One region of the Brevibacillus sp. AF8 genome, then DNA from elsewhere that is predicted to be linked to it. Evidence: riboswitches for the same ligand, from Rfam matches in the RefSeq annotation. Region 1 holds a riboswitch; the other holds the start of a gene.
What was found. A riboswitch is a leader RNA that binds a small molecule or an ion and turns the genes downstream of it on or off. The one in region 1 is predicted to bind cyclic di-GMP.
Positions count from the first base shown of each region.

Region 2: it holds a riboswitch for cyclic di-GMP, as region 1 does, so the genes downstream of both, KB186_RS10565 (GNAT family N-acetyltransferase) here and KB186_RS20760 (methyl-accepting chemotaxis protein) in region 1, are expected to answer to the same signal.

Region 1 is NZ_JAGQDN010000018.1:31,989-38,630, reverse strand. It holds gene KB186_RS20770 (FAD-binding oxidoreductase) at 1-1,358, shown strand, start outside; gene KB186_RS20765 (formate--tetrahydrofolate ligase) at 1,506-3,134, shown strand; cyclic di-GMP riboswitch class I at 3,270-3,370, shown strand; gene KB186_RS20760 (methyl-accepting chemotaxis protein) at 3,443-5,416, shown strand; gene KB186_RS20755 (transporter substrate-binding domain-containing protein) at 5,533-6,390, shown strand; gene cshA (degradosome RNA helicase CshA) at 6,642-6,642, shown strand, end outside.
Region 2 is NZ_JAGQDN010000006.1:13,488-20,129, forward strand. It holds gene KB186_RS10550 (GMC family oxidoreductase) at 1-1,056, opposite strand, end outside; gene KB186_RS10555 (alpha/beta hydrolase) at 1,350-2,399, opposite strand; gene KB186_RS10560 (methyl-accepting chemotaxis protein) at 2,513-4,003, opposite strand; gene KB186_RS10565 (GNAT family N-acetyltransferase) at 3,996-4,550, opposite strand; cyclic di-GMP riboswitch class I at 4,740-4,823, opposite strand; gene KB186_RS10570 (peroxiredoxin-like family protein) at 5,005-5,667, opposite strand; gene KB186_RS10575 (Crp/Fnr family transcriptional regulator) at 5,752-6,429, opposite strand; gene KB186_RS10580 (DNA alkylation repair protein) at 6,429-6,642, opposite strand, start outside.

The DNA of each region.
Region 1 (6,642 bases):
ACAAGCAAGCGTTAGTGGGATTACTGGGGGAAGAACGAGTATCGACCAACCCCACTGTACTGGAGCACCACAGCCATGATGAATCGTATCATACCCCGCATCTTCCGGATGTAGTCGTGTTTCCGCAGACGGCCGAGGAAGTCAGTCAAATCATGAAGCTGGCCAATGAAAAGCGCATTGCGGTAACGCCGTTTGGCATGGGGAGCAGTCTGGAAGGCCACGCGATTCCATATGCGGGCGGAATCAGCATGGATTTTTCCTTGATGAACCAAGTGCGGGAGGTGCGACCGAAGGATTTTCTCGTGAGAGTCCAGCCCGGTGTCACGCGCACTCAGCTCAATAAAGAATTGAAAAAGCACGGATTGTTTTTCTCCGTCGATCCTGGCGCAGACGCGACTTTGGGTGGGATGGCTGCCACAAACGCCAGTGGAACAACCTCTGTTCGCTATGGTGTGATGCGTGATCAGGTGCGCGATCTGGAAGTGGTGACGGCGGACGGACGTATCATCCGTACAGGGAGCATGACAGCCAAATCCTCCTCAGGCTACCATCTTACGGGGCTGTTTGTCGGGTCGGAGGGAACGCTTGGTGTATTCACAGAGCTGACCTTGCGTGTTTACGGCATCCCTGAGGCGACAACGGCAGCGCGTGCCAGCTTCCCTTCTGTTCAGGATGCTGTCGATACCGTCGTAGATATTCTCGGTGCGGGTATTCAAGTGGCGCGAATCGAGTTGGTTGATGAACGTTCCATCCAACAAGTGAATCTGTACAAGGAAACGAGCTACCCGGAAGCACCGACGCTGTTTATCGAGTTCCATGGCAGTGAACAAGGGCTCGCGTATGATATCGACTTTGCGAAGAGCATCGCCGATGGACATGGCTGCACGCAGTTTCTTTTTGAAACAGATTCGAAGGCGCGGACGCAGCTCTGGGACGCTCGTCATAACCTGGCGTATGCCTTCCTGCACAAATCCCCCGGGAAAAAGCTGATGGTAACAGATGTTTGCTTGCCGATTTCCGAGCTGGCAGGAGCTGTTGTGGACGCCCGGCAAGCCATTGATCGCGCTGGGCTGGATGGAGCGATTGCAGGGCATGTCGGGGATGGGAACTATCACGCTATCCTGATGATCGACCTGAATGACCCCGAAGAAGTGGCGCGTGCCGAGGAAGTAAATGCCCATCTGGTGGAGTACGCATTGAGTCGGGGAGGAACCTGCACAGGCGAACATGGTGTGGGTGTGGGGAAAATCAAATACCAGCGCAAGGAACACGGAGAAGCACTCGACGTCATGCAAGCCATGAAGCAAGTGCTGGACCCAAACGGTATTTTGAATCCGGGGAAAATTTTCGGGAAATAACAGAGGGCCTGCATTCTGAACGTTTGTCGGAATGTGGGCTTTTTCTTTTGCGTAATGTGTCGAAGAGGAGAGGAGAAAGGATGATTATGCAGAATGTAGAAGATTGGTAACTGGTGCATTACATTCTGGTGTGGCAGGGAGGCAAAAATGAAGTCTATTGTTGAAATTGCCAAGATTGCAGGTATCGAAGAACAGTATTTGGAGCTATACGGAAAATATAAAGCCAAATTATCAGATGAGCTATGGGAGCAAGTGAAGGATCGCCCTGATGGCAAACTGATTCTTGTTACAGCGATGAACCCTAACCCGGCGGGAGCAGGTAAGACACTCACGACGATTGGTTTGTCACAAGCATTAAATTATCTCGGGAAGAAAACAATGGCAGCGCTTCGCGAGCCGTCCTTGGGTCCTTGCATGGGGATCAAAGGAGGCGCAACCGGAAGCGGCCAAGCACAAATTCTCCCGGCTGACGAAATTAACCTGCATTTTACAGGGGACATTCATGCGATTACAGCTGCACATAACTTGTTGGCAGCGATGATCGACAATCATATTTTCCACGGCAATCCGCGTGGGCTCAATCCAAAGAAAATCGTCTGGAAACGAGCCATGGACATGAACGACCGTGCACTGCGTAACATCGTGGTTGGTCTGGGTGACGGCAACGGGATGACGCGTGAAGATGGCTTCATGATTACAACCGCTTCGGAAATCATGGCGATCTTATGCCTGAGTGAGAATCTGGCGGACTTGCGCGAGCGATTGAACCAGATCATTATTGGCTACGATTTCGATGATCAGCCTGTACGGGCAGAGGAAATCAACGCGGTCGATGCGATGTGTGTTCTCTTGAAGGAAGCCATCAAGCCCAATCTCGTACAGACAATCGAAGGAACTCCGGTCATCATTCACGGAGGACCTTTTGCCAATATCGCGCATGGGTGCAGCAGCGTGATCGGAACCAAGATGGCTTTGAAGCTGGCAGATTACGTCGTAACAGAGGCTGGCTTTGGTGCCGACCTGGGGGCCGAAAAGTTTTTTGACATCAAGTGCAGAAAAGCAGGTCTGACTCCATCGGCTGCTGTCGTGGTCATTACAGTTCGCTCGTTGAAATACAACGGCGGGGTAAAAGTACCTGATCTGGCAGAGGAGAACTTGTCTGCTCTGGAGAAAGGCTTCGAAAACGTCAAGCGCCATCTGGAAAACCTGCAAAAGTTCGGTGTGCCAGCAGTGGTGGCGATCAATCATTTTGCGACAGATACCCAGGCAGAGGTGGATGCAGTCATTGCGCTGTGCCAAGCGGCCGGAGCCGAAGCGGCGCTGTCCAAAGTATGGGCAGAAGGCGGAGCAGGTGGTGTCGAGCTTGCTGAAAAAGTGACTCGTGCAGCAGAGCGGCCTTCATCCTTCCGATTCTTGTATGAAGATAACCTCAGCATAAAAGACAAGATTGAGACAGTCGTAAAAGAAGTATACGGTGGATCAGGGGTTGTCTTTTCGCCGCTGGCATTAAAAACGATCCAAAAGGTAGAAGAAATGGGCATGTCCCATCTGCCTGTGTGCATGGCGAAAACACCTTACTCCTTTACGGACCGCGCTGATCTGTTGGGAGCACCTGTTGACTTCACGATCCAAGTGAGTGAAGTGCGCATATCAGCAGGAGCTGGTTTTATTGTGGCACTGACCGGTAGCTTGGTTACCATGCCAGGCCTCCCGAAAAAGCCGGCTGCTGAATCGTTATATGTAGACGAGGATGGCCAAGTGATCGGATTAAGCTAGTCAAAAAGTTTGACAAAAAGCTGACAACTGTAAAAGGTTGTCAGCTTTTTTTGTATTTTTGAGGTTTATTATCGGAAAGTTATGGGAAAAGAAAGGTGAGATTGAAAAATGTGAACTTAATTGAAAAACAACAAGGAATGACAAAGGCAAACTTGCTGAAAGGCAGGGACGCAAAGCCACGGGTCTAAGGTCGAGAGTCAAGTGACTTTCGCAGCTAGGACAGCCGGGTTGCCATACCGTAGTCATGATGGGCTGTCGGTGGGCAGTCTTTTTTTTGTTGAAAAAAGAGAAGGGAGAAGGGATTCGGTATGAAAAATAGTTTGAAGAATAAGCTAATTATCGTTTTGTGCCTGCTGTTGTTGATAAGTTTGGGTACGGTTTGCGGTGCAAGCTATTGGAGTGCTTCCAATCTTTTGGCAGACAGTCTGGACAAAGAAGCTGAGTTGTCAGCTAACAATCTCTCGATTCGTATCGATGGTTTCTTTAAAGAAAAAATTGAAATTGTAAGAGCAGTGGGAGGGTTGATGTCGGCTGATCAAAATGCCGAGTATGACCTGAAACTCATTCAAGAGGCCCAAAAGAAAAACCCCGAGTTTGAGACGTTCTTCTTTTCGCATGATTTAAGCGGAAAGAATGTGATCAATTTCAAGGGTGAAGTGACTGATATCTCGGATCGTCCGCACATTAAGGAAGCCAGCAAAGGGGAAGGAAAGGTTGTTGTCTCAGAGCCAGTTGTTTCGAAGCGCACAGGGAATAACATCGTGACCCTTGTCGTTCCATTGATGAAGGACAATCGTCAATACGGTTATATCGGTTCTACGATTCCTATCAATGAGATCCAAAAAAAGGTGTCCGAAGAGAAATTTGGTCAATCAGGCTACGCCTTTTTAGTAAGCAAAACAGGAACATTTATTTATCATCCGAACAGCGAGTTCATTCTGAAGGAATCGATTCTCAATATGGGTATTCTTGAACTTCAGACTGGCTTTGAAGACATCAAGCAAGGGAAGCATGGAATTGCCCAATATAATTACGAGAATACAGAGCGATTTGCTTCGTATGCTCCTACCAATTTGAACTGGGGTATATACATCACTGCACCTGTAGCAGAGCTGCATGCCCCTGTCGATCAACTGTCAGTTCGATTGATGGTTATTTCCCTCATCGTATTGGCAATTGGGGTTGTCCTCGTTTATTTCTTGGCTGTACGCATGGTGAAACCAATTGAGCGTCTGAATCACGCCGTAAATGTAGTGGCGCAGGGCAACTTGAAAGAGACCGTAACGGTTGACGGAAAAGACGAGATTGCGGTTCTGTCCCGTGACTTTAACCAGACGGTATCGCACTTGAAAAATTTGATTGAAGACGTATCACTGTCGTCTGATCAAGTACAGCGTTTTAGTCAGGAAGTATCTGAAGGTATTAAGCAGGCGACAGAAAACATCAACCAAATCGGCTTGTCTATCGCACAGATTTCTGAGGGAGCAGAGGCGCAGGCAGCCAGCTCGCAGGAAGTCGCATTGTCGATGACTGACATGGCAGCAGGCATAGTGAAAATCGCGGAGACGTCTGCACATGTTTCTGAGGCTGCCCAGATAGCAACAGAGCAGGCAGAACAAGGAACTGCTGTGGTAGAGCAGGCAGTTCTCCAGATGGGAAGCATTGGCGAGGGAACATCGAAGGCGACAGTAGCCATTGAACAGCTCAACAATCGCTCCAAAGAAATCGAAGGCATTCTTGATACGATCAGTCAATTGACCTCACAAATTAATTTGCTTGCCTTGAACGCTTCGATTGAGGCGGCACGTGCAGGCGAGCATGGACGTGGATTTGCTGTAGTTGCCGGTGAAGTAAAAAAACTGGCGAACCAATCCGAGGAATCCGCATCCAAAATCGCGATGCTGATCGGGGAAATCCAACAGGATACTCGTCACGCAGTAGAGGTCATGACAGCGGGCAACCAAAACGCACAGCAAGGTATCCAATTGGTCGAAGAGGTTCGCGAAATCTTTGGGCATATTTTGGAATCTTCCCGGAACGTTGCTGCGCACATTTTGGAAGTATCCGCCGCATCTGAACAAATGTCAGCAGGCTCCCAACAGGTGAGTGCTTCTGTAGATGAAATGCATAACATTGCAAAACATGCTTCACTCGACGCGCAAACAGTGGCAAAGGCAACCGAAGAGCAGCTTCAAGCCATCCAGGAAATTGGCCAGTCTGTCGAGCATTTGAATGCAGTGGCAGAAGAATTACAACAAGGAATCGGCAGGTTTACTGTATAAGAAGCAGCTCTACAGGTTGTAAGTCCTCTTCTTTGAAAGGGGGGATGCCATTAGGGGATGATGGAGTTTGTTTCTACTAACTAAATTCATTACCGTTTAACAGGAGGAGAACCCAGATGAAAAAATTCACAAAAACAATCTTGGCGAGCACACTCGCTGCAACTATGCTCATGACATCAGGAACAGGTGCTTTTGCCGCAACAGCGGTTAAGCCTGTCCAAACCGTAGCTGCTGAAGCTGCTAAAAAACCGCAAGCGAAAAAGTTTGAGTCTCGTTTGGACGAAATCATTGCGAGAGGCTATATCCTCGTAGGTACTCCAGGTGACTACAAACCGTTTACATATTTGAATCCGAAAACAAACCAATTCGAAGGTTACGATATCGATGCGATGAAAGAATTCGCAAAAAGCCTGGGAGTAGAGGCGCGTTTTGTTCAAACATCCTGGCCGACACTGATGGACGATCTGTTGGCAAATAAATTCGATATTGCTGTCGGAGGCGTTACCCGCAACACAGACCGCCAGAAAAAAGCACACATGAGCGATCCTTATATTATGTTCGGTAAAGCTCCGCTCATCCGTGCAGAAGACAAGGACAAGTACAAGAGTGTAGCAGACATCAATAAACCAGAGGTGCGCATTGGTGTGAATCCAGGAGGCACCAACGAAAAATTCGTTCGTGAGCACCTGACAAAAGCAACTGTGACTGTTGAACAAAACAACCTCGACATTCCTGGTCTGGTAGCAAGCGGTAAGTACGATGTGATGATCACAGATACGCTGGAAGCGCTTGTATATTCCAAAGCAGACTCCCGCCTGTATGCCGCTCTGACTGACAACCCATTCACCAAGAGTGAAAAAGCGTACATGATTCACCGCGGAGACACAATCTTCGCTAACTACTTGGATCTTTGGATGGACGAAATGAAACTGCAAGGGAAGTTTGATGAGCTTTACAACAAATGGGTAAAATAATTCGATAACAGACGAGCAGCCTGATTCTGGGCTGCTTTGTTATTTTTACAAGATTCATTACCAAAAAATCAAACAATTTGGGTCTATAAGCTGTTTGCTTTTTCAGTCATTGCATGGTACGATTACAGCTATGTTCTTTAGGGCGCTACGTACAATCGGGATAAAAGGGCATGTTCCGGATCGTAAGGAATAGTGCCCTTTTTTTTGAGAATTTTATAGATGAAGGTATTGATAAAGGAGACTGACATTCAT
Region 2 (6,642 bases), on a different contig from region 1:
TGCCACAGGCTGATCAGGGTCAGCAGCAAATACTGGAAGGAGTCGGTCTGTTTTTACCTCGATGCCCATGCCAATACTGTATTGCGACTGAAGATTGTGACCGACATTTGGACTCTCTACCAATGTTGCTATCCCTGCTTGAGCTAAATCCGTCGTTCTGCCAATCCCTGATCGTTGCAGGATAACCGAGGAGTAGGTACCGGCAGAGACAATAATTCCTTTTTTCGCATAAGCGATTTGTGTCACGCCGTTTCGAACGAATTCGACCCCAACGGCAGTCTGCACGTTCTTTTTTGATGCAAAGAGAATTTTATTTACGGTTGTTTTTCCGAAAATGACTAACTTTCTGCCTCCAATCCCGAACTCATCTGGCTGGAATTCATTGCCCTGTGTCACGATTTGGTTATTTAAATACCCGGCTCTCGTGGAGGAACGAATAAACTTCCCATCTACTTCTTGTTGAATATACTGTGATTGATAGAAGGTACAGTCTCGGATACCTGTATTGTAATCTTCCACGATGGGGATACCCAAAACCTGAGAGGTTGCTTCAGCCAAAGTTTGGATAAGCCCACTATTCGGAATCAGTTGCTGCCTGACAAAAATAGGGCCTTTTTTACCGCGTTCTTTTGGGCTTTGTGTATCTCCCGTATAGGTTTCGTTTTTTTTGAATAGGGAGCGGAGATGATCGTAGCCCCACTGATCTCCGACGAGTTTTGCCCACTGATCATATAGCTGGCGGCTTCCGCGGACAGCATACATAAAATTATGTTCGGAGCTTCCACCAATTACTCTCCCACTCCATAGCGGAAGCTGGCGTCCAATTGCTTGTTCGATTTTCGAGACAGCAATGAAGGATAGTTTGTTATCATCTGCCATATTCACTGCTGCCTCTAGAGAAGCGCTTGGGTTCGGCATATTTGTACCTGCTTCCAGAACAAGTACAGAAGTCTTCTTGTCATCTGTCAATTCCTTGGCGATTACTCCTCCGGCAGTTCCGGCGCCAATCACGATATAATCGTACTTTTCACTTGCTGGGCTTGAACTTTGTCCCAATTGTTGCACTTCCTTTTTTCATAATTTCCTAGCACTTTCAATCTATTCATGCCGGAATGCGGGGGTTCCAGCAGCAAATCAGGCAAAATCATTATTTGCAATCTTTTGTGTGAATGGCATAGGAAGATAGGAAGTAGAATGGGGTTAGCCGATTTGCATAATATTCACGTTTGCGGCGACAAACTTGATCTCTTTCAAAATTCTCACTTTCACTCCGCTAAAATTCGCCCCAGATGCGCCTAAAGGAGGTAAGGCTGGGGGAACCAATGTATCATAAAATAAAACCGTCACGGTCATGCCCTGACGGTTTTTCGAATGAGCTCGATAAACTCCTCTGCTTTCTCGATGTGTGGAGCGTGCCCCACATTTTCCATGACAATCTCCTGATAAGAACCACCAGCGCTCTGATATTGTTCAAGCACGTCACGAATTTGGGAGACCATCGGCTGCGGGGGATATTCGTCTTCCCCCGGCCATCCGGGGACATAGCCAAGCTTGCCCAGCGTACCGAAATCAGCCAGCGACTGATCCGAGACAATGGCATCATCCGCACCGCGAATCCATAAAATCGGACACTTCGGCTCCATCTGGACAATACCGGACAAATTTACGTATTTGGGAGAAATCGCATTCGTGATCCCTGTCGTTCTGGGAGCAACACCGGGCCAATCGTTTACGTATTCAAAGGCACCGGGGTAAAAGTCCTCTCCTATTCTCGTAGAGAGTATTGCGTTCACATAACGGTCTTCCTGCTCTGGGCCAACTTGGAATGGGGGCTTGAAATAAAGCTGATTCATGACATTGCGAGGACTGGAGGGAGATTCATTGCCTATATCTTTGGCTGCAATCCTTTTGACCAGCTCAGAGTTGGCGGCTCCCCCACCCGAGCCTGAGAAACTGCTGTAGCACGGGGTACCAGCTATATCTTTGGTTCCACCAAAGCCGTAAGGGGACATGGGGGCGATGAGAATCAGAGAGCGGACTTCCTGCGGGTGATCGATGGCAAACTGCATCGCGATCCCGCCACCCAACGACCAGCCGGCAAGATGGATGGGCGTTGGCAAGTCCAATGCCCGAATAAACGAATGAAGGTCATCCGACCAGTCTCGCAAACCGCGTGTCGCATCAATGGGCAATGCTTCACTTGCTCCATAGCCACGCATATCAGGTGCATACAGACGGTACTGGTCACATAGAGCCGCAATGGTATCATCCCAGAACAGGTTGGCTGATGCATTGCCGTGAATGAGGAGAAGCGGTTCTCCTTCCGGTACGCCTGCTGTCAGGTAGGAAACGAGCAATCGATCGGTCTGAATCGTTTTGGTTTCGATTCTTGCATCCATCAATGATGTGCCTCCTTTCAAAGTGAAAATATCAGAATATTTCTATTATATGCCTGTTCGGTTACAAAATGAGAAAAGAAAACAACCGCCAGTGAAAGGCGGTTGCAGGAAGATTACATATGGAGACCACGCATCTGCTGTTCAATTTTCTCAAAGCCGCCAGAAACCTTAACGACTTCGTCTTTTTGCTCAGAAACGAGCACAAGCACTTCTTCCAGGCTCTCTTTGTTCTTGTCGGTAATATCTGCGTTGACTTCTACTTTTGCGCCGACTTCCTGAATCATGCTGTGAACATGGACGATGAACTCTTGCAGGTTTTTCGTTTTATCTGCGAAGTTTTGCATGTAGTTGTCTACATTGGTGAACATTTCTTGTACTTCGAGAATGCCCTCGCTATTTTTCTCAAAAGAAGTCTGCGACTCGGAAATCATATCCGATACGAGTTTCATTTTTTCGCGGATGGTCATGAGCAGGCTCGAGATCGACTCGGACGATAGCTTGGAGGACTCTGCCAGCTTGCGTACTTCATCTGCGACGACAGCAAATCCTCGGCCGTGTTCGCCTGCGCGAGACGCTTCAATCGTGGCATTGAGTGCCAACAGATTGGTTTGTGCAGAAATCTCGGAAATGGTTTGGATGATTTTTCCAATCGATTCGGTTTCTTTATTGAGCTCTTGGATTAGCTGGTTCGTACCTTGGATGTCCTTGATGAATCGTTCAAAGTCATTACCGATGTTGCCAATGCGTTTTCCACTCTCGCTAGTGGCTTCCTTGGTCGATTCTACGTACTCATGCATCTCTGTAACAGAGCGGGTCATGTCCTCAACTTGCAAATTCGTCGAGCTCATTTCCCGACGCAGCTCGTCTGTATTGCTGGTCTGGACAGTAAAGGACTCCATGATGTCTTGCAGGGAAGCGACGGTTTCGACAGCGCGAACATTGACACCGTCCGTTACCTTGTTCAAATTCTCTTGATAGTCTTGCATAGAGGTGAGTGATTCATTGATCTTATCCAGAACACGTTGCAACGATTCCTTCGAGGCAATCGCTTCTTGCTTCTGTTGCTCACTTTCCTCTTGGAGTTTGTTATTGAATACAGCATGCATCATGCTCGTGACAGAGACAAAGCAGAAGGTGAGCAGGAAGTACATCAGATCGAGATTGCTTGTCGAATGGAAAATCGTTTCTCTTTGTGTCAGGAAGTAGTAAGAGACAATGCCCAATGTCGATACAATCGTCAAAATATTGATGAGTCGGTCTTGATAAATCCCCATAACTGCTACGAAGAACATAATGGTCATGATATTGATCATATGCGGGTCCAGTCCGACTACGATGAACATGAAGATCCCGATTACGGCGAAGTTAAAGAACTTCATGAAGGGCGCTGCTTTTTCACGGAAGCTCGGGCGATTAGAGATGTAAGCAAAAGGTGCCAGTACGCCATACAAAATACCCAGAATTGTGAAAACGAATGTGTACGAAACGCCTAGAAAGAGGTTTAAGACCTGAACAACCGTAATAATACTTGCGAATACGATTACGACCCAATTGTTTCTTCTTCTCAATAAATCAATTTTATCCATGTTATCCATGTTACCCACCTACCTCGACTTTTACTTGGTTGGATGACGACGTATTGTACCAGGAATATTTCGGATCGTGCTTATTGTCATAGACATCTTTTAGATGGAAAAGGGTCGGAATCGCATCGGCCCCTTTGTAAAAGACGATATCTTTGGTCTGAGTTGCTTTTACTTGATACTTCGTGTTAATAAATTTAAAAAAGGTCGGATCTGCTACCCCGATTGCGTGGGTATAACCATGCTTTTCAGCGTAATCTATCATCAGGCAAATTCCTTTTTGCCCCAGTTGTCCGCGGTATTTCGGCAGAACAGCGAGACTGTCTACCTCCATTACTTTCATATCTTCTGTAACAACATCCTGAAAAAGTGATTTCATATAAGCACTTGATTTGGAAAAGGGCGTCATTTCAAATGTTCCACCTGCTTCACCATCTTCGGCGATTAAGAGGAACTGAGCCGAGCCTTCTTTCGCGTACTCCATCTCGAAGCCCATGCTTGTCCATACTGTTTCTTTGATTTCATGAAATTTGGCTAACTCTTGTACGGTTTCTACTTGTTTGTACATAACTTCTCCACTCCATCATTTTCTGATTACCGTGTTGTGTATGTTTGACGTCTCAAAAGTTATGTTTTTCCATCTGTTACAAAAATGAAAGTGCTTTCATCCTCCTTTCAAAAAACGAAACACAAAAAAAGGCCGTTCCATCGAAATGGAACAACCGAAGCTACCAACATCGAAAAATAGTCTCAAGATGATGGCAACCCGGCTATCATGGTCAAAGACTGTAGACCCGTGGTTTTGCGTCGCCACCTTTCGATGACTTTGCCTTTTTCATTTTTTAGCAAAAATTGTAAAACTGTGTCGAATTTTGCTAGACATAATCATGCAAAATATAAGCCATTTGTATTAGCTTTGTCAAGTTTTGGTAGGAAGAAGTAACTGATTGTTCATAATATATGAACGTACGAAAAAACCAGTTGCCGTATCAACTGGTTCTTCATTAAATAGGGAGTAGGGGTTAAGTTAGGGTGCGCAGAATGTCTATAACTTCAGTAGGCTCCATTCGCTTTTTGTAGTCAGGATCTAAGAATACTGACCGGATTACGCCCTGTTCATCGAGGATATAAGTAGCCGGTATGGGGAGTGTCCAGGAATCGTCGCTATTAAAATGATTGAGATCGATATCCAATGATCGGTAGGTATCATGGAAATACTCAGGCAGTCTGAATATGAGTCTATATTTTTCTGCTACCTGATTATTGGTATCGCATAACACGGGGAAGCTCAGACGATTGTTCTCTTGCATAGTAAGAGAGTGTGCAGGAGATTGTGGACTAATGGCAAACAATTGAGCACCCAGAGAGGTTATCGTATCGAGCTGTTTTTGGTACGCTTGCATCTCCAAATTGCAGTAGGGGCACCATGATCCACGGAAAAATGTGAGGACGACAGGACCTTTTATGATTTCTTCCGACAAGGTAATGCTCTTGCCAGTGTGATCGTTCAACGTGAAATCAGGCGCAATCGAACCAATCGGCAAGCCCTTTGCCAGTTCAGAGGTCCGCAGCTCCTCGATTGATCTTGTAAATGCATCTGTTACTTCACGGGTGAGGAAGTCTGCTATTTGAATGGTTGTAAAATCTAGCTCTTCGCGCAGGCTCTGAAAATGTGGTTTATCCATATGTCGTTCCCCTCTTTTTCGAAAGAATAGTAGAAGCCATGGCTTTACGATATCTTTCTTTTTGAGCGAAAGATGTAAACTGGATTACATTTTCTTCAAAATCCTGTCCCGCTGAATAGAAATAGATTTAAAGCCTGTTTGAATCAGTTCTTCTCTTGCTAAAGCACGTAATGCTACCGTCACAGCTTCCCTGGATGCCCCAACAAAATTGGCGATTTCTTGATGGGAAAGAGGTAAGTCAATTTGTTGAAACGCCGAACTGTTAGGATTGCCAAATTGATCGGCAAGCTTTACCAACGTGGAAATAATGCGATCTTGTAAAGGGAGAAGGGCAAGATTTTCGGCTGCTTGGCTGATCGAAACCATTCTATCGCTAATGACCTTCATGATCTTCATCATCAGTTGCGGATGTTCGATGATGTAGCTTTCAAATTTTGCTTTGCTCATTTTACAAATGAGGCAGTCTTCGATGGCTTCTATATACATCTCCCTTGTACCTAATGAGAGGAGATCCACTTCTCCAAACACATTGCCTTCCCCGAGGATATCGAATGTGAACTGCCGACCATCCCGATTTACTTTATATAAGCGTACCTTTCCCTGTTTGATGAAGTAGAAGCCTTCTGAAAAAGTTTCTGGTGTTTGAATGCACGTATTTTTGGGGAAAGGGGTTAGAGAGGTTAATTGATCAATTAAGCGCAAACTATCCTCGGATAATGAATTCAACAAATAAAATTGGGATAAATGTGTGATTCGGTTCATCATTTCTGTTCAGTGCGACTTTTCAGGATCGTTCTTTTCGCTTTGGTGATAATTCTTTTTGTTTCCTTTGTATCAGAGGTTTTTAGCCACTCGTCACAAAGTTGTGTCACCCAGTCTGGTTGTGATTTACTCGCATCGTTCAACCAATTCCCTACAGAATCTTGAACATATTTGGCTGGATCTGACTTCACTGGTGTGAGCAAAGGCAGGCAG